DNA from 3 places in the Anaerosinus gibii genome. Region 1 is predicted to be linked to each of the others. Evidence: riboswitches for the same ligand, from Rfam matches in the RefSeq annotation. Region 1 holds a riboswitch; each other region holds the start of a gene.
What was found. A riboswitch is a leader RNA that binds a small molecule or an ion and turns the genes downstream of it on or off. The one in region 1 is predicted to bind cobalamin.
Positions count from the first base shown of each region.

Region 2: another riboswitch for cobalamin. It lies ahead of P3F81_RS07690 (magnesium chelatase ATPase subunit I); the one in region 1 lies ahead of P3F81_RS12715 (TonB-dependent receptor plug domain-containing protein).
Region 3: another riboswitch for cobalamin. It lies ahead of P3F81_RS00655 (TonB-dependent receptor); the one in region 1 lies ahead of P3F81_RS12715 (TonB-dependent receptor plug domain-containing protein).

Region 1 covers NZ_CP120678.1:2,642,850-2,649,086, forward strand. Annotated here, with positions in the region: gene P3F81_RS12710 (ABC transporter substrate-binding protein) at 1-193, opposite strand, end outside; gene P3F81_RS12715 (TonB-dependent receptor plug domain-containing protein) at 168-2,264, opposite strand; cobalamin riboswitch at 2,522-2,703, opposite strand; gene P3F81_RS12720 (FAD-dependent oxidoreductase) at 3,097-5,424, opposite strand; gene P3F81_RS12725 (glutamate synthase-related protein) at 5,437-6,237, opposite strand, start outside.
Region 2 covers NZ_CP120678.1:1,594,182-1,600,418, reverse strand. Annotated here, with positions in the region: gene P3F81_RS07700 (nitrogenase component 1) at 1-510, shown strand, start outside; gene P3F81_RS07695 (nitrogenase component 1) at 500-1,801, shown strand; cobalamin riboswitch at 1,875-2,051, shown strand; gene P3F81_RS07690 (magnesium chelatase ATPase subunit I) at 2,201-3,226, shown strand; gene P3F81_RS07685 (VWA domain-containing protein) at 3,251-5,158, shown strand; gene nifH (nitrogenase iron protein) at 5,185-6,000, shown strand; gene P3F81_RS07675 (COG3650 family protein) at 6,160-6,237, shown strand, end outside.
Region 3 covers NZ_CP120678.1:150,161-156,397, reverse strand. Annotated here, with positions in the region: gene P3F81_RS00680 (glycoside hydrolase family 10-like protein) at 1-822, opposite strand, end outside; gene P3F81_RS00675 (hypothetical protein) at 1,036-1,944, opposite strand; gene thiT (energy-coupled thiamine transporter ThiT) at 2,159-2,767, shown strand; gene P3F81_RS00665 (DUF2076 domain-containing protein) at 2,831-3,316, opposite strand; gene P3F81_RS00660 (hypothetical protein) at 3,318-3,596, opposite strand; cobalamin riboswitch at 4,010-4,192, shown strand; gene P3F81_RS00655 (TonB-dependent receptor) at 4,386-6,237, shown strand, end outside.

The sequences.
Region 1 (6,237 bases):
GATGATTATCATCGATGATTGTCAAGTTCTGGCTATGATTTTCCCCTAAAGTCAAAGATTCTTTATTCCCACATCCAGAAAACAATACACTAGCCGCAATAAATAAAATTGCACTAACCACTATTAATCCTTTATTCATACAACACTCACTTTCAGTCCTAACCAAACTAGAATTTGCAGTCGATTCCAACACGATACATTCTTCCATATACATCTTTATTATAATCATGATAATTGCCGAGATTATCTATGCCTAAGTATAGCCTTGCCCTCGCATCTAAATCTTTTTGTGCTAAGAAATTAACTACTGTAAATGTGCTATTTTCCATTTCTTTATCCCCCGTTGTAATATTGCCATCTTTGCTCGCCCAATAATCAATATTACTTACTACATCCAAGTTAAACTGCCAGTTCGTATCCTTCGGATGATAAAACAATCCTAAATTAAGCTGATGTCTAGGACGATCTTCTAGTCTTTGACTGCTTCCTTGATCTTTTGCATCTAAATAAACATAGCCAAAGTTCAAATCTACTTCATCATTCAATTGATGCTGGATTGAAGCTTCTATTCCTTGCATTCTCGCTTCGGGAATGTTTTTATACGTCATTAATTTGTCTTTTGTCGGTATTATACTGGAAACTAAGTTTCCAGCACTATCCACATATTTACCAGTCCAAGTAGATGTAATTAATTCTTTAACATCATTTCTAAATAAACCAAAATGTCCTGTTGTCTTATCATTCCAATCTTTTTCTAATGCTAATTCATAGTTCCATGATTTTTCCGGCTTAATATTAGGATTTCCCTGGAAATACTGACCTGGCCCGCCCATCGCGCTGCCTGCAAACATTTCCCAAGCATGATAAAGTTCATTAATCGTCGGTGTCTTATAACCTTGTCCCACAACAACCTTTAACCTAGTATCATCAGCAATGTGATAAGTAGATGCTAAATTTCCTGTCCAAGCAGAGTCAAATAAATTACTATGATCAAATCGTATGGATGGTATAACTAGCCATTGGTCATTTGGACGAATTTCATCCTGAAAATACAAGGAAACATAGTCAATAGATGCTTCATCACTCGATTTTTTACTATTTAGATCGGTTTTTATTCTCGTTCCTTCCGATTTATCTTGTCTCCATTCAAAACCAACTGTAGCCAGATGCTTATCGCCCAGTTGCCAACTGTCTTTCCCTTCAAGGACATTAATTGTACGATTCACCCAATCGAAACTATTTAATGTATAAGGGATAGTAACAATATTATTGCGTCGTGTCTGTTTATAAATAAAATATTCCTTTTCATATTTCGACTGATATGCTCGAACCGACCAATTTTGTTTATCATCTTCACCTTCATAGTTCAGCGATAAATTCGTACGTTTATTTTCATTTTTATTAATTTTATCTGATTTTGGCATCATTGGATGATAGGATTGCCCCGCTTCTGAACGCTGTGTGTCTTCGTTCAGTCGTCCGAAATCAAAACTTAAGCGATTCCCATTTTCAGCCGTATAGGTCATGCCAAAATCAATATTTTGCTCTTTGCCAAAATAATTATTACTTGTTCCTTCATTATCTACATAGAATGGTTTACTATCATTATAACTTCCCGATATCTTCCAACTCATATTTCCTTTCTCATTAATATCTTGATAAAAAATACTAGTTGTTGGACCTGCACTGTCACCATGTTCATAAAGTGAATAATCATAATTAATTGAACCTTGCTTTTTCATTGGCTGTCGCATGATAATATTGACAACGCCGCCAATTGCATCGCTTCCGTACAACGATCCGGCAGAACCGCGAATAATTTCAACACGTTCCACATTATCCATATTGATTCGATCTATTTCATGCGCATTGGCTGAGTTATACGAAAGTTCTCCGCTCATCCGTTTGCCATCAACCATAATTAAAACATGTCTTGATTCTGAGCCACGAATTCTCACTTGTGATCTTCCCTGAAAATCCTTCCACAAGGTCACCCCTAGCGCATTTTGCAAAACATCCCGTAACGTTCTAGATTGTCGCTTTTCAATATCTTGACGTATGATTACTTGTACTGTGGTAGGAACTTCTTTTACTGTCTGATCAGTCCTTGTCGCAGTTACAACAACACCATCTAGATAAAATTCATCCAATACTTCTTCATTTGCCCAAGCAATCTCTGTACCGATTGATAATTGCGTGCCCAATATCATTCCACAAACAATCGCCATCCCGATTGCTTTCTTTTTTTGGCTATAATGTTTCATCCCCGATTTATCCTCCTAAAAATTTCTTAACTACACAATCCATCTTACTAAAAAAAATCTGCCTCTTCGAAAAGGCAGATTTCAATTATCAGCAAATAAAAACATAAAAACCCAGCACGAAGCTGGGTAAAATAGCAATATAAATGCTGTTATTTTATCCCCTCCCTATCACTCGTAGGTTGTATGGACTGAATGGATGGTCACATTGACTTTGAATTGTTCTATCCAACAGTTAACGCAGCATCTAATCTCCATATTCGGTGATTGATAAACAGGCAGTTCTCCTGGCTTTAAATCATCGCTCATCCAAACCTTCCCAAAGTTTTCACCCCAGTGGCATATCTTGGACTAACTCCTTATTACAGTGGCGGGACCGCGCCGGCATTGAACCGAACTTCCCTATTAAGCCCTCACGGGCACCTGTTCCCTTCAATATTTAGTTTTCACATCATTTCAATAAATTGCAAGAAATATTTTCCATGATAATACTTTATCATCATAACACTGCCCCTAAAGCATGTCAATAAATTACCTAATTTAATATTATATATATATTTCTGTAAAATTATAAATTATTGAAAAAGTTCTTTTTCAGTAAATAGAGACCTTAAGCATTCTTAAATCAACCTTTTATTTAAGTCTCACTTTTATCAAAGGGTCTATCGCTCCAAATGATTATGGCGACGCTTTTTTACAAGTTACATCATCCGCTCAAAATAGCACTAAAAACATTTAATCTTTTTCACATAATTACTCTAACTTTATCGCCCTAACCCAAATAAGCCGACAAAATCAATGATTTTGTCGGCTTATTTTATTTTTATTTTCTTTTTTAATTCTTATTGTAGGTTCTGTACATGTTGATTTTCTCTGCATTTGCCTTCATTGTCCAGATACCGCATGGGCAAACGCCCGCGCAAATACCACAGCCAATACAACGCTCTGCATCGGAAACATATTCAAATGTACCGTCTGCTTTAACGACTTTACTAATTGCCTTTTCCGGACAGGATTCAAGACACATACTACAATCGCGGCAAGTACCACAGCTAATACAGCGATTGAAATCTTGATTTGCCGCTGGCAATTCGCAGCTATGACATTTTTCAAAGTAAGCTTTACTTATTTGTCCTGCTGGAATAACTTCCTTCTTCACTGCCTGTGCATATGCTTCTCCATTTACGTAAGCATCTGCTGCCATTGCAGCCTTCGCACCAGCCCCAATTGCATCCGTTAAACGACCAGGTTTCACTACGTCACCAGCCGCAAATACACCAGCCATAACACTCGTATCTGCACCTGGCACTAACCAATCGCGAAATTTGTTTAACCCTTCAGGTAAATAATCTAGGATTGGTGTTTCCCCAACCGTTACAATGACCATGTCGCCTTCAATGAATCTGCCATCCTCAGCGATAATTCCTTTATCTGTGATTTCTTTCGTCATTACAGGCCAAATGATATCGCCACCAAGAGATTCAAAATGTTCGATTTCCTTTTTAAAGGCTGCTGGCTTTTGCACATCAATACAAGTTACCTTTTCCGCTCCCATTTCATACGCATCAAGTGCAGCATCCATCCCGGAGTTCCCTGCACCGATAACAAGCACATGTTTACCTACTTTCGGATTTTCACCACGGTTCACTGCTTTTTGGAAGTCTAACCCTTTTACGACTTTTTCTTTTCCAGGCCATGGGAATACACGAGGATTATGTCCACCAGTGGTAACGACAACGGCATCACTAGCTGTTTTAATCTCATTAAATTTATCACTGTCCACTTTGCAGTTATTGACAAAGGTTACACCCATATCTTGAATGCGTTTTAATTCCGCTTCTAAAATTTCATGCGCTAACCGACTGCGTGGAATTACTTGCTCAAGCTTACCGCCCATTGCGGAAAATTCATCATATACCGTAACATCATGGCCCTTTTTCGCCAACTGCCAAGCTGCGCTTAATCCTGCTACACCGCCGCCGATAACAGATATCTTCTTTCCAGTGCGCACGGATGGTTTCTCTACTTTTATGTGGATAGACTCTCTGCCAAGTGCACCAATTTGAATCGCTTGGTCAATGGATGCACGGCTACAGCCTTCCATACATGGATTTGGGCAGACACTGCCACATACTGATCCAGAGAACGGTGTATATTCAAGTACTAATTTATATGCTTCTTCCACCTTGCCCTGACGAAGTAAATTGTAACGTTGTTGCGTCGGAATTCCAGATGGACAGTTAAATTCACACGGCGCCGCATATTTTGCATTGTCCCAAGCTGGAACGCGCTGACGATAGATTCCTGTCACAACCGTAGAATTTACAATGAAGTCATCCATGCATACATCACTAAAAATGCCACCTTTTACCCATTCGGTCGTCCGATATTCATTTATGCTCTCCAGTGCTTTTGGTTTTTTTTCATCAAAAGCAAGTGGAAGAAGTTTTTTCCATTCCTTCCATTTTGTTAATTCCGCTCGAAGTTCAGGCTTTTCTATTGCTCCCAGAAAATCATCCATCTTACTTTCTAGATAAGCAATATCCTCTGCATCCAAAGCTGTGATTTTTACTTCCTGAGACATTCCTTTTGCTTCGCCTCTAAAATAAAGCACACCGCCAACCATACCTATACAAGAACGATCACCAAGTACAGACTCAAACTGCTCACTGTCATACCCACAAACAACAGCTTTACCGCCACCCATAAATTCAAATGAAAAACTGCCGACATTTTTCAGCACCCATAATTCTGGTGCATCATAAAGTGGATCATGTTTCATGAGTGATCCAGAACGCGTCCCGGCGCGACCGCCGATATAAATCGTCCCGCCTGCCGCACAGTGTCCAGCCGTATCACCAGCATCACCTTTTACAACAATTCTACCGCCGGCATTCAGCCAACCGACATCGGCAGATGCCGAGCCTTCTACAATAACTTCTGTATGATCAAGACACATGGACCCAACGCGTTGACCTGCGTTTGTCACACGGAATGTTAACTTTTTCCCCTCCGGATGCCATAACGGACCGCCAATATCATGTTGGCCGGAAGCCGCCACAGCAAATTCTGTTTCTCCGTTTGCTAAAGCCTCACTGATTGCCAAGAGCAAATCTTGCGTCGACATACGATTGTGATTTTCTAATGTATTAATTTTAAACACTTAGCTTCCCTCCTAACATACATATTGTATTCCCAATTTATCTGCAACCGCTTTATCTGTTGTCACTAATGCATCGGAGCGGCCTACAGGAAGCGAGCTATTGCCGATTGGTGCCATCAATTTACGCATTTCACTATCAAGTGCAAGTACATAATCAACGATGTTTTGTGCACCTTTATCAATATCAAGCCGCTTTACAAGCCGTGGGTCTTGCGTACAGATACCCGTTGGGCATTTTCCTGTTGAACAAGCATTACATCTGCCCTGTTCGTTTCCTACGCACCCTAACAATTGAATTAAAATTTTGCCGACAAAAACACCATTTGCACCAAGGCAGATCATTTTAAACGCATCAGCTGCCGCGTTGCCTGTCATCCCGATACCTCCACCTGCCCAAAGCGGAATTTGTCCTTGCAGACCTTGTTTCACTGCTGCTAAATAGCATTCACGCAATTTAGATACGACTGGATGGCCTGTATGATCAAGCGATACTTCATTTGCGGCCCCTGTACCACCTTGAATCCCGTCAAGGAAGAACCCACCACAAATTTTATATGGATCGCGCAATAAGTTGTTATAAACGGAAACAGACGTTGCCGAAGCTGCACATTTAATCGCTACCGGAACTCTAAAGCCAAAGGCAGCATTTAAAGATAAATGCATTTTCTGTACGGATTCTTCAATAGAATATAACCCTTGGTGATTTGGCGGCGAACTTAATGTTGCTTTTGGTACCCCACGAATTGCCTGTACGTGCTCTGCTACTTTTGCCGCCGGAAGAAGTCCTCCATCCCCCGGTTTTGCGCCCTGACC
Region 2 (6,237 bases), 1.0 Mb from region 1:
AAAGGGATGGCAGAAACGAAAGTATGGTTTGAAAAAATCGGAGAAGTTTTAGCGTGCGAAGCAGAAGCTAAACAAGCCTGGAAAATAGAAAATACACGTCTGGAAAAGTTTTTACAAAAAAAACGCGAAGTTTTGTCGGGAAAAAGTTACATTTTTGTCATTGGGTATGCAAGCCGTTATTTTGATCCGAAGTTTCATTTAGAAACGTTATCAGCTGTGGGTGCAGAACTTAAAGCGGTAGTTTTACATAATGATTTAACGAGTAAAGAAAAAGCAGAGCAACGCAAGCGAATCATGGAGCTAACGGATATTCCCTGCTATACAGAAGAAGAGATAAAAACGCTGGCAGAGCAAGTGGACTTTGTTTTAACGACGACAGATTTAATTGATCTTCCCCATCAGTTGTCTATCTCAATTCAACAAGTTGGCATTTGGGGTCTAGAAAATCTGCTAAATAAAGTATCTATGGCAATTCATGGACACGGCAGGAGGATTCTATATGAATACTAATCAGAAATTGCAGCGGTGGCTGCCGTGCAAAAGTCGTTGTGAAATGGCGGGCGCAGCCTCATTTTTTTTGAGTCTAAAAGATTGTGCGATTTTGATAAACGGGCCTCGTTGGTGTGCAACGATTGCCGAACGCGAGATGGCAAGAGTCGAGAAAAAATATGAGCGAAGAATCTTTTGTAGTGAAGTAAAGGAAATCGATTTGTTGTACGGCGCAGATGATGCGCTTTTGCTGGGGTTAGAAGAAGTAAAAAAAGAATGTAATCCTAAAATGATTGCAGTCATCAACAGCTGCTCAGTCAGCTTAATCGGTGATGACATTCAGGGGATTTGTCATAGAGCTAATTTAGCTTGTGAGATTATTGCGGTTGATGCAGGCGGACTTAAGGGAGAATTTTGGGAAGGGTATCAGGAAGCATTAGATAAAATTCTTGACTTAGTTACTGCAAAGGTAAAAGTTAAAAAAGAAGTTGTGCGGAAAAATCGCGTAAATCTTTTTGGCTGGTGCAATAACTATCCAAATTGGCAAGGGGATTTAGCTGAAATCAAGCGAATGCTTATATCCTGTGGGATTGAAGTTGGTGTTTGCCTTGGTGCAGATGAAACTTCTCTAGCTGAGATGATGCAATTGCCATTGGCTGCTTGCAATATTGTTTTATCTCCGGAACTTGGAGTTGAAGCGGCAAAACGGTTAGCAGAAGAATGGGGGCAAGATTACCTTATTGCGCCTACACCTTATGGAATGCAATGTTCCATTGCCTGGTTAAATCGGATTGCAGAAAAATTACAGATCAATATCTGTACAGAAAAACTAGAAACAGAAATCGACATCAATCAAGAAAAGCTGGATCAAGCAATTTTTCAGCTCAAAGCGGATTATAAAAACTTTGGCTTTGGCGACGTATATTTAACGCTTCCTTACGGAGTTGCTTATGGAATCGTAGAAGCACTAAAAACAGAGTTCCCTGAATTTAATGATATTTATCTCAAAATAGAAGGCCCGAATAAAGCAGAATATCCAATGATTCAAGGCGTTAGGGCATGGCAGGTAAAACAAGATACTTTATCTGTTGAAGAAGCAGGTATTTCGCTTGTCCTTGGGGACTGGCAAACTAGACTGGAAGTTGGGCAATATGATCGGATGATTTTTAAAAATTTTCTTATGCCAATGCAAGGTGTTCCTGTTGCAGAACGTCCCTATGCAGGTGTTTTGGGATGGAAGCACTTTATGGCGGAAGTGATAGAAGTGTTTCATGTGATTGCTTACTTACATCCGGCAAAAGTTGAAAAATAAAAAACATTAAAAAATCTTGACTGTATGACCACTATATAGTGTATGGTGGAAAACGATGCAATCATTTCGACAAATTCATATTGAGAAGATAGGTGCCGAAAGGCTTAATAGGGAAATCGGTGAAAAACCGGTACGGTCCCGCCGCTGTAATGGGGAGTAACTCCACAAAGATGTCACTGGATATATTCTGGGAAGGCGTGGAGAAGCGATGATACAGAGTCAGAAGAACTGCCTAGCTTCATTTTGCCATGAAATCCTACGAGCGATAGGAAGGTGAAAGATACTGTAACTATACAATGCTATATGCATTTGTAGGTATAGATATGGAATTTAACGCCTTTTTGCTTTTGCGAAAAGGCTTTTTTGTATGAGCATAGTTTAAATTGAAGGAGTAAAAACATGAAAAGAAAAGTAGTATATCCGTTTACAGCTATCGTTGGACAGGAAGAAATGAAATTATCTTTAATTTTAAATGTCATTAATCCATCATTGGGTGGTGTTTTAATTAAAGGGGAAAAAGGAACGGCAAAATCAACTGCGGTCAGAGCTTTGGCAGAACTTTTACCGGCGATGGAAGTTGTTGATGGATGTCAATTCCACTGTGATCCAAGTGAAGCGAATTTGCTTTGTGAAGCTTGCCAGAAGAAACAGCAAGAACATAAATTAGCAAGTCATCATGCGGTAAAAATGCGCGTGGTGGAATTGCCGGTAAGTGCAACGGAAGATCGCGTGGTTGGGACACTTGACATTGAACATGCGATTAAACATGGAGAAAAGAAATTTGAAGCCGGGATTCTTGCCCAAGCGAATCGCAATATTCTTTATGTTGATGAAATTAATCTACTTGATGATCATGTCGTTGATGTTCTTTTAGATGCGGCAGCAATGGGAATTAATACGGTTGAACGTGAAGGGGTGTCCTACTCCCATCCGGCGAGATTTGTCCTTGTTGGGACAATGAATCCGGAAGAAGGCGATATTCGTCCACAATTGTTAGATCGATTTGGACTATCTGTAGTTGTTACTGGTGAACATGAACCGGAAAAAAGGGTGGAAGTCATCAAAAGACGTCTTGCTTATGAAGCTGCCCCGGAAACTTTTATTGCAGATTGTCAAGAGGAGCAAGAAGCTTTAGCAACAAAAATTATTCAAGCAAGAAAAATTTTAACAAACGTAACGATTTCTGATGAACTTTTAGTTGCAGTTGCTAAAATGGCGATAGAATTAGGCGTCGATGGCCATCGCAGTGATATTACAACGATTAAAACAGCGATGACCTTGGCTGCTTTTGATGGTAGAGAAGAAGTCTTACTTGAAGATATAAAAAATGCGGCAAAATTGGTATTGCCGCATAGAATGCGCCGTCGTCCATTTGAAGAAGGTGCCTTGGATTGGGATAAAGTTGAAGCTTTACTTGCAGAGTAAATGGTTTTGTGGGAGGAAAGAAAGATGATGATACCATCTGCATATCCGTTTGCGGCAATTGTTGGGCAAGAGCAGGTCAAAAAAGGACTCATGATTGCTCTGGTTAATCCAAAAGCGGGTGGAATATTAATTGGCGGACCAAAGGGCACGGCAAAATCGACACTTGTACGTTCGATACGTGAAGTCAGTGGTGATAAGCGATGTGTAGATTTACCGCTCAATGCTACGGAAGATATGTTGTTTGGTAATATTGATCTGGAATATGCCATACAAGAGGGGAAAAGAAAATTTTTACCGGGAATTCTGGCGAAAGCAAATAACAATATTCTTTATATTGATGAAGTAAATTTACTGCGCAGTGAATTGTTAACGGCGATTTTAGATACCAATATTGCAGGGATAAATCGAATTGAACGCGAAGGAATTTCGTTTTCGCATGAAGCAAATTATATCGTAATTGGAACAATGAATCCGGAAGAAGGCACGTTGTCTGCGCAAATTTTAGATCGCTTTGGCATGTATGCGGAAACGACAAATGCAATAGAGGTTGAGGAACGGGTTCAGATTGTAAAATTGCTTTTAGATTTTGAGAAAAACCGTCAAATGTTTAAAGCTCGTTATGCGACAGATATAGAAACCTTAGCAGAGAAAATAAAAAAAGCAACAGCAATTGTTTCGCAAATTGAAGTATCAGAAGCGATGATGCAGTTAGCAGCGCAAATGTGTGCAAAATCATTTTGCGCAGGTCATCGAGCGGAAATCTATTTATTAGAAGCAGCAAAAGCGATTGCGGCACTTGAAGAACGGTTGTATATCTTGCCTAAGGATATGGATGAAGCAGCGATGTTTGTTTTGGTACATCGAATGCGTCAGCTTCCTCAGCAGCAACCCCAGGAGCAGGAAGAGCAAGAACAAAACGAACAAGAAGAGAATAATGATACAGAAAATAATGATGAGCAGGAAGAATCTGAATTACCACCACCGTCGGCAGACGAGGATGGGCAAGAGGACGATGATGAAAGTGAATCTGAGCAAGAAGATGATAAAACAGAGGAAACACCAGACAATCCGGAAAATCAGCTAGCGCCAGAAGAGCAAACAGCTGAAATTGATAAAACTTTTCAATTACCAAAGATGATGCTAGATATGGGCAAAGATCGTATGATTCGCCGTGGCAGTGGCAAGCGCAGCACTACGCGAACTGATTTAAAACAAGGGCGATACGTTAGGGCGTCAATGCCAAAAGGCAAGATTGAGGACTTGGCGTTTGATGCAACGATTCGCGCCGCCGCACCATTTCAACGGATGCGCAGTGAGAATGGCTGCGCATTAAATATTCAGCAGGAAGACCTTAGACAAAAAGTTCGTGAAAAACGCATTGGCAATACTTTTCTATTTCTTGTTGATGCCAGCGGCTCAATGGGGGCGAGAACGCGGATGAAAGCCGTAAAAGGTGCAATTTTTTATATGCTGCAAGAAGCGTATCAAAAACGTGATAAAGTGGGCATGATTGCATTTCGTCGTGATAAAGCGGAGGTGCTTTTGCCGATTACACGCAGTGTTGATTTAGCGCAAAAGTGTCTACAACAAATGCCGACAGGTGGAAAAACACCTTTGGCAGAAGGGCTTGATACGGCCTTGATGACACTGACTGCAATGAATAAAAAAGATAAGGAACAAGAGCCGGTGCTCGTATTGCTTACTGATGGCAGAGCAAATGCAGGTGAAGATGCAGTAAAAGAAGCAATGCGTACGGCTGAGCGATTGCGTGAATCCAATGTAACATCGGTAGTGATAGATACAGAAACTGATTTTATAAAATTAGGTATCGCTAAAAATCTTGCTCGTGAAATGGGCGCAACATATTTTAGTTTAAAACAATTATCACAGGAAAATATTGTACATATCGTTCGCAATATTACAGCGGGATAGACTTTGATTATATTGGGGAGAAGAAAATGAAGAAAATTGCATTTTACGGAAAAGGTGGAATCGGGAAATCTACGACAGCATCAAATGTTTCAGCAGCTTTTAGTGAAATGGGAAAAAAAGTATGCCAGATTGGCTGCGATCCGAAAAATGACTCCACGCGTCTTTTATTAGGACATATTTGTAAGCAAACTGTTTTGGATGCGGTAAGAGATAGTGAAACGGGAGAAGTCGCGGCAGAAGATATCATCCACACAGGATTTCATGGAATTAAGTGCATTGAGGCAGGCGGTCCTGAACCTGGAGTTGGCTGCGCAGGAAGAGGGATTATCGTTGCACTTGATTTGCTTAGGTCGTTATCGACACTTGAGGAAGAGGATATCATTTTATACGATGTTTTGGGTGATGTTGTTTGTGGCGGTTTCGCAGTACCGATTCGTGAAGGCTATGCAACGGATATTTACATTGTATCCTCGGGGGAATTGATGTCTCTTTATGCAGCAAATAATATCGCTAAAGGAATTCAAAAATTTGCTGCGCGTGGGAAGGTCAGATTGGGCGGAATTATCGGAAATAGTCGCAATGTAATGCAGGAAAAAGAATTATTAGAAGAGTTCGCACAAAGATTGAATGCGCGGTTAATTCAATTTATTCCGCGTGATAGATCTGTAAATCAAGCTGAGGTAAATCGTCAGACGGTGATTGAGTGGGCACCAGATTCTGCACAAGCAGATGTCTATCGCAATCTCGCAAAAAAAATTACCGATAATAACGAATTAAATGTTCCTACACCATTAACTTTTGCAGAGCTAGAGAATTTGGTTATGAAGTATGGAAACGAATAAAAATAGAGTTTAGATTAAAAGGGAATTACACGAATAAAAATGTAATTCCCTTTTTGTATGTAGAAAAATATGAAGTTAAAAAACATTTTATTTACGGTAGAGGTTTTTTTATTGTTATCGCGAATTTTGGTTAGTAAAGTGGAGAAAGCAGGAGATTTTATGTTAAAAAAGATATTGTTTTTTATTATAGCCATATTTATGATGCAATCAAATTTTATTAACCATGATGTTTATGCA
Region 3 (6,237 bases), 190 kb from region 1:
TCCTTCCGTATCCGATCCAGTTTCGTCATTGCTTTTATTTTTCCATATTCCTGCCGGGCTAATACCAAATTTAACCTCAGGCTTTATTTGTTTTATCGCTTGACTTACTTCTGCAACTAATTGATTAACACTGTCTATACGAAAAGCTTCCAATGATTTTCCTTCGCCATACTGCTCATAGGCAATCTTATCATCAATATTTTTTTTTGGATAAAAATAATCATCAAAATGTATACCATCTATATCATAGTTTTCTACAATTTCTTTTACAGTATCTACAATATAATGTCTTACTTCAGGAATTCCAGGATTATAGTAGAGTTTATTATCGTATTCAATTACCCATTGTGGATGCTGCACAGCAAAGTTATTAGGTGCTAATTGATCATTTTCCGCGGGCAAACTCGTCACTCGATAGGGATTTAGCCACGCATGAATTTCAAGATTTCTTTGATGCGCTTCTTTTATCATAAATTCTAGCGGATCATACCCCGGGTCTTGTCCCTGTATACCAGTGAGAACCTCTGACCATGGATTTATCTTCGATTGATATAACGCATCTCCTTTTGGTCTTACTTGTACAATCACCGTATTAAATCCAAGTGAACTAACATCATCCAGAATCTTTATAAATTCTTCTTTTTGCGCATTTATATCCCCTTTCGTTGACGGCCAATCCAAATTAAAAACCGTGCTAATCCAAACTGCTCTTATATCACGCTTAGCAGCATTTCGATTAACTTCTTCTTTTGCACATCCGATCATCTGTGTAGCGACGATTATTACTAAGCTAATTAATATCAACTGTATAAACTTTTTCATCTTTCTACCTCATTCTTTCGTTTACGCCCAAATATAAAGTAACACCTTTCATTATATTATTTTATATTAACTCCTAGTTAATATACCTCTTTTATTTTTGTTCGACCGTACTCTTTTACTTTCCAAGTAATCCGTCTTGATCTAATAAAAAAAGAAGACTACCTCAGATGGAAATATTTCCTTTTGAGGTAGCCTTATCGTTTTATTCTCTTTTTATTTTTTTACTTTACCTGATTTATCGAGTTTCATCTCTTCTGCATTTTTTATCGCTTCTTCAGGTACTTTTATTTCTTCATTACCATCCATAGGTTTTATTTCAGTATTCATTGTGATTGTAGAGGCATCTAAAAATTGTTTAACTGCAACTCTGTCCCTTAATTTCATTTCTGGGAACTGATCCATAATTGCATCTGCCGATCTTCTTACTGTGTCAGAAAAATCTAACGTTGTAGTAATAGATTTGTTCTTTTTATCAAGGTGCTCCTTATATGGCATTTCACCTATTTGATTCATTACGGTTTTACAAACACTAATAAATTGTTTTTTATCTGCTTCATTTTTAAATACGTCCTTATCCTCTGATAATGAACTTTCAATGAATTCACCAATTGGGGAAAAATCGAAAATATATTCGGCATCTAACGAATCTTCCGTTTCATATTGAATCGATACTGATTTAATTAGAGCCAGTTGCATCTCCATAAGCTCTTTTTCCGATGACGTTCCTTTAAAATTTTTAAATTTTTGTTTGTACCATTTTTTATTGTCTAACGTATACACTTCCAGGTCATTTCCCTTTTGTTGAGCATACTGCATCACCTGAACTTCATTTGCTGTTTGACCAAGCATTTGAAATGTCATTTTATTCGTAACTTTATATACAATTGGTTCCGAGCTCTTTCCAATAACATTCATATCAAGATTCAGATTTCCCATTGGAGTCTCTGCATTAATTAAAATATGCGCGGTTAAATTTTCAGCATAAAAATCCTTATGTAAATCCATTAGGTATTGCTTCGCATCCATATTATTTGGTTGCTGCGCCGCAAAAACTTCCCGTTCAGTTGAAAAATTAAGCAATAACCCAAGAACAATAAAAATTCCAAAAATTATTTTTTTCATCTACGATCTCTCCCTATTAATTATATAAACGTCACTTTACTCCATTCCAGCATAACACCTATTTAATCCCAATTCAATCCTTTCTTTAAAAACAACAGCATAACCGGTAATTTTTATGCTAAATTGCAAAAAAATTTCCCCCGTAGTATGCTAGATACTAGTTGATTCTGAACTCAACGATTGCTTTATATTTGAAATGTAAGGAGATGTTCTTTTGTTTAAAAATTTTTTGGAGCTTGCTTCCCATCCAACGAGTATTTTCGCCTTGTTAGGCATTGCCATATTACTTTTTGCTCTTTTTCGCATAAAAAAGATACAATTAACGCCAAAATTAATTACCCATATGGGCCTTATGATTTCTCTCGCCTTTATTTTGCATCAAATTCGAATTTATCATATGCCACAAGGAGGAAGTATTACGCTTGGCTCAATGGTTCCACTTCTATTTCTCGCATTTTGCTATGGTCCAGGAATTGGATTCCTCGCAGGATTCCTTTATGGCGTAATCAACCTTCTCTTTAACCCTTATATTTTACATCCTGTACAAGTATTATTTGACTATCCGCTTCCTTATATGGCAATTGGCCTTGCAGGATACTTCCCTAATCGCCTTTTTCTCAGTACTACGCTTGCTATTATAGGTCGGTTTATTTGTCATTTCATCTCTGGTATTGTCTTTTTTGCCTCTTATGCGCCCGAAGGAACTTCCCCCTATTTTTACGCTTTTATTTTTAATGCCAGCTATCTATTCCCAGAGCTTATCATTACTTTAATTTTATTGAAACTGCTTCCCCTAAAAAATTTAATGCAACAGGCAAAATAAAATAGATAAAAGGGCTGTTGCACTAGCGAAATTTTTCGCAGGCAACAGCCCTTATCTTATTTTTTAACGACGACGATTATATACATTCTCGTCTTCATTTTTTCTGCTTTTAAACTTATCCCAAAGTGTTTTTCCTAACAAAATTACGCCACCAAAAATAAGTACATTAAGCATCAAGCCCATAATATCTGACATAAAACCATTCATGCCAAACATGCTTCCTAACATGCTGCCAAGCATCATACCACCAGCGAATATCCCTATATTACGCATCATTCCACCAAATGGTGAAGCTGATTTCGTTGCAGCGCTATTTACTGCACTGCTTTGCGCTTTCGAGTTTGCCGCAGGTGCTTTATCACTATAACTGTTTGCTGGCGCTGATTCTTTATAGCCATCCTTTTGTGGCTGAGTTTTATTCACTGGTGCTTTTTGCGTAGTTTTTGGTGCAGACATTTTTATTTTACTCCCACCAATCGCTGCATAACTCACTGTATAAACACTAAAAAAACATAACAACAAAATAGCAAATACTCTACAAAATTTCATCTTATTCCTCCTGATGCGCTTTAATATCTTCTGGAAATGCATAAATTTCTGATAATGTTGGTAATTCACCTGACAAATAACGATCAATATCGTGAACATCAATATAAAAAGAACAGTTCACTTCCAAGTATCCTTGTTCTTTTCCTCCACTCACATTACGAATCGCCATTAATCGTTCTCTTAGCGCCAACGTTTCCTCTTGGCCCGCAGTCACATCCAAGCGAATCAAAGGAACTCCATATTCCCTAAGTACATCATGCAAAGTCAATCGTTCTGACATCGAATCCTCCATTAAAATAAATTTTGCTACTTTAATTACACTTCGTTCTTCCCTAACTATTTTCCTCTAGAATTTATTTACTAAACATTTATTTCCACAGTGAAAATTCATCTCTCTTATGCAACCTTTGCTTTTCCCTGCTCCCAAGCTGATAAAATCGCAAAGTTATTACAATACATCGCTTGGCAAATACGCTTTAATACCATCAATCTCAATCATTATTCCCGCATACGCCGTTATCGGAAACACAGTAAACATACAAATATCTACTACAACTTTTAGCAAAAAAGATTTTTCATCTATACCCCTCCAAGCATTTTTTATGCCTATAGATTACTACATAAAATATAAAAATTCTATTTTTTACTAGACATTATGATTATTTATGATATAATATGCAATTGTATTTAGCAATCGAATATTTAGGAGCAAGGTGCCCGTTTAGGGCTTAATAGGGAAATCGGTGCAATACCGATGCGGTCCCGCCACTGTAATAGGGAGCAAATCCATATGATGTCACTGAAGCGTATGCTTTGGGAAGGCTTGGATAAGCGATGAACTAGAGCCAGGAGAACTGCCTGCTTAACAATTACCGTTGACCTACGAGCGATAGGGAGGGAATTTTTAGGGCAGTATTTTTTCTGTTTAAAAATATAACTTCTTCTGTGGTTTTACGCAGAAGAAGTTTTTTTATTCATTAGCATCTATTTTTTCGCTGTTTTGCCCTCTTAATATTTCGTTATTTTTCTACGGTAAGAGGCAAAATTAACAACACAAGGAGATTTCCAAATGAGAAAGAAAAACATAGCGATTATGATTTTAACAGCACTTACATTATCTACGACAGTTCAAGCTGCACCAACGGAGGAATTGGATGAATATTCATTAGATACTGTGATTGTTACAGCAACACGAACAAGTGAAAGCATAAAAAATGTTCCGGCAAATGTTACTGTAATCACTACCAAAGATTTAGAAAAGAAACAAATTTTTAGCGCACGCGAGGCACTGCAAAACGAAGTTGGTTTTTATTTATCACCAACGGCGGAAACGAAAAACGGCTTATCACTGCGTGGATTTAGCGGTCAAGATATTCTTGTTTTATATGACGGTCAACAAATTAACTCCGCTTTTGACGGTAGTATCGCCTGGGATTCCATTCCGCTAAATAAAATCGAACGCATCGAAATCGTTAGAGGTGCCGGATCATCACTCTATGGTGGTCATGCTGTTGCCGGTGTTATCAATATTATTCCCAAAGAATCCACTGGCGAAACGAATGTTGATATGAACGTATCTTATGGCAGTAACAATACATGGAAGCGCGGCATAAACATAGATGGTGCAGTCAATGACGATCTTTCTTTTAACATCGGTTATCAAAAACGCTCTACGCAAGGATATCGCGGCTATTATAAAACGGCCTCTGGAAAGACTACTGGTTCTTCCTCTTCAACCGCTGACCTTCCAACGTTAGGAAGCGGACAATATGTGATTGGCGGTCGCGGTGAAAAATCGAAAATCAGTGAAGATTATTTTGTCGACTTCACCTACGATATTGACGATAATCGTTCAGTAAAATACTCTTATACACACAATAATTATAATTACGCTTATAACAATCCTTTTAGCTATATTTACGATAGCGCTGGGAATCAGATATTCAAAGGAACGATCCTTACACAAGATGGCAACTATGTAACCATTAAGCCTTCCGACTACCTTGGTTATATTGGTGAACGCGAACAAGATATACATAAAATAAACTACCGTGATGATGAAAATCAAATTAAAATTGGCATTGGTATGACTGATTTGAAGAAAGAAGGCTATAGCTCTGCCGATTCATCCGCCACCTCTACTGATTGGGATGGGAAAGGTAGTTTGGCAAGTTATCCAAGCAAAAATTATAATTTTGATTTCCAAAAAACATGGGAATTTGATAAACATAATGTGATTGCCGGCTTCGCTTGGATGAAAGAAAAAATGACTTATACCTCTTACGGCTTGACCAATTGGAACGATTGGAATTCTATTTCTTCGCTTAACAGCATCAATAGTGGCTCGACCCATACCCTTGCTCTTTTCGCCCAAGATCAATACACTTTGTCTGAGCAGTGGAAAGTATATACGGGCGTGCGTTTTGATCAATATAAAAAAGAAGGGGGCTACTCTTATCTTGCTTCAGGCAATAGTAGGCAGGATTTCCCTAGTAAATCATTTAGTGAAGTAAGTCCGAAAATTGCTTTTGAATACACGGCTGACGATAGAACCACTTATTTCACAAGCTATGGACATTCCTTCAACCCACCAAGCATTTACAAACTATATCGCCGCGCCGGCACTTCAATGTCAAGCGTACAAGCAAACCCAGATTTAGAGCCAGAAACTTCAAATACCTTTGAACTTGGCATGAAACGAGACTTAGACGATAATACTTCCTTGGGAATTACACTCTTCCATGTAAAAACTAAAGATAAAATTGCCTTAGCTACAAAAAATGGTGTCAAAGCTTATTATAATCTTGATAACGCCACAGCCAAAGGTGTTGAACTTGAATTAAAACATAAACTAAATGACAATTGGTCTTCTTATTTTAATTACACTTACGAACGCGGCGAAAACGAATCTAACGACCAAA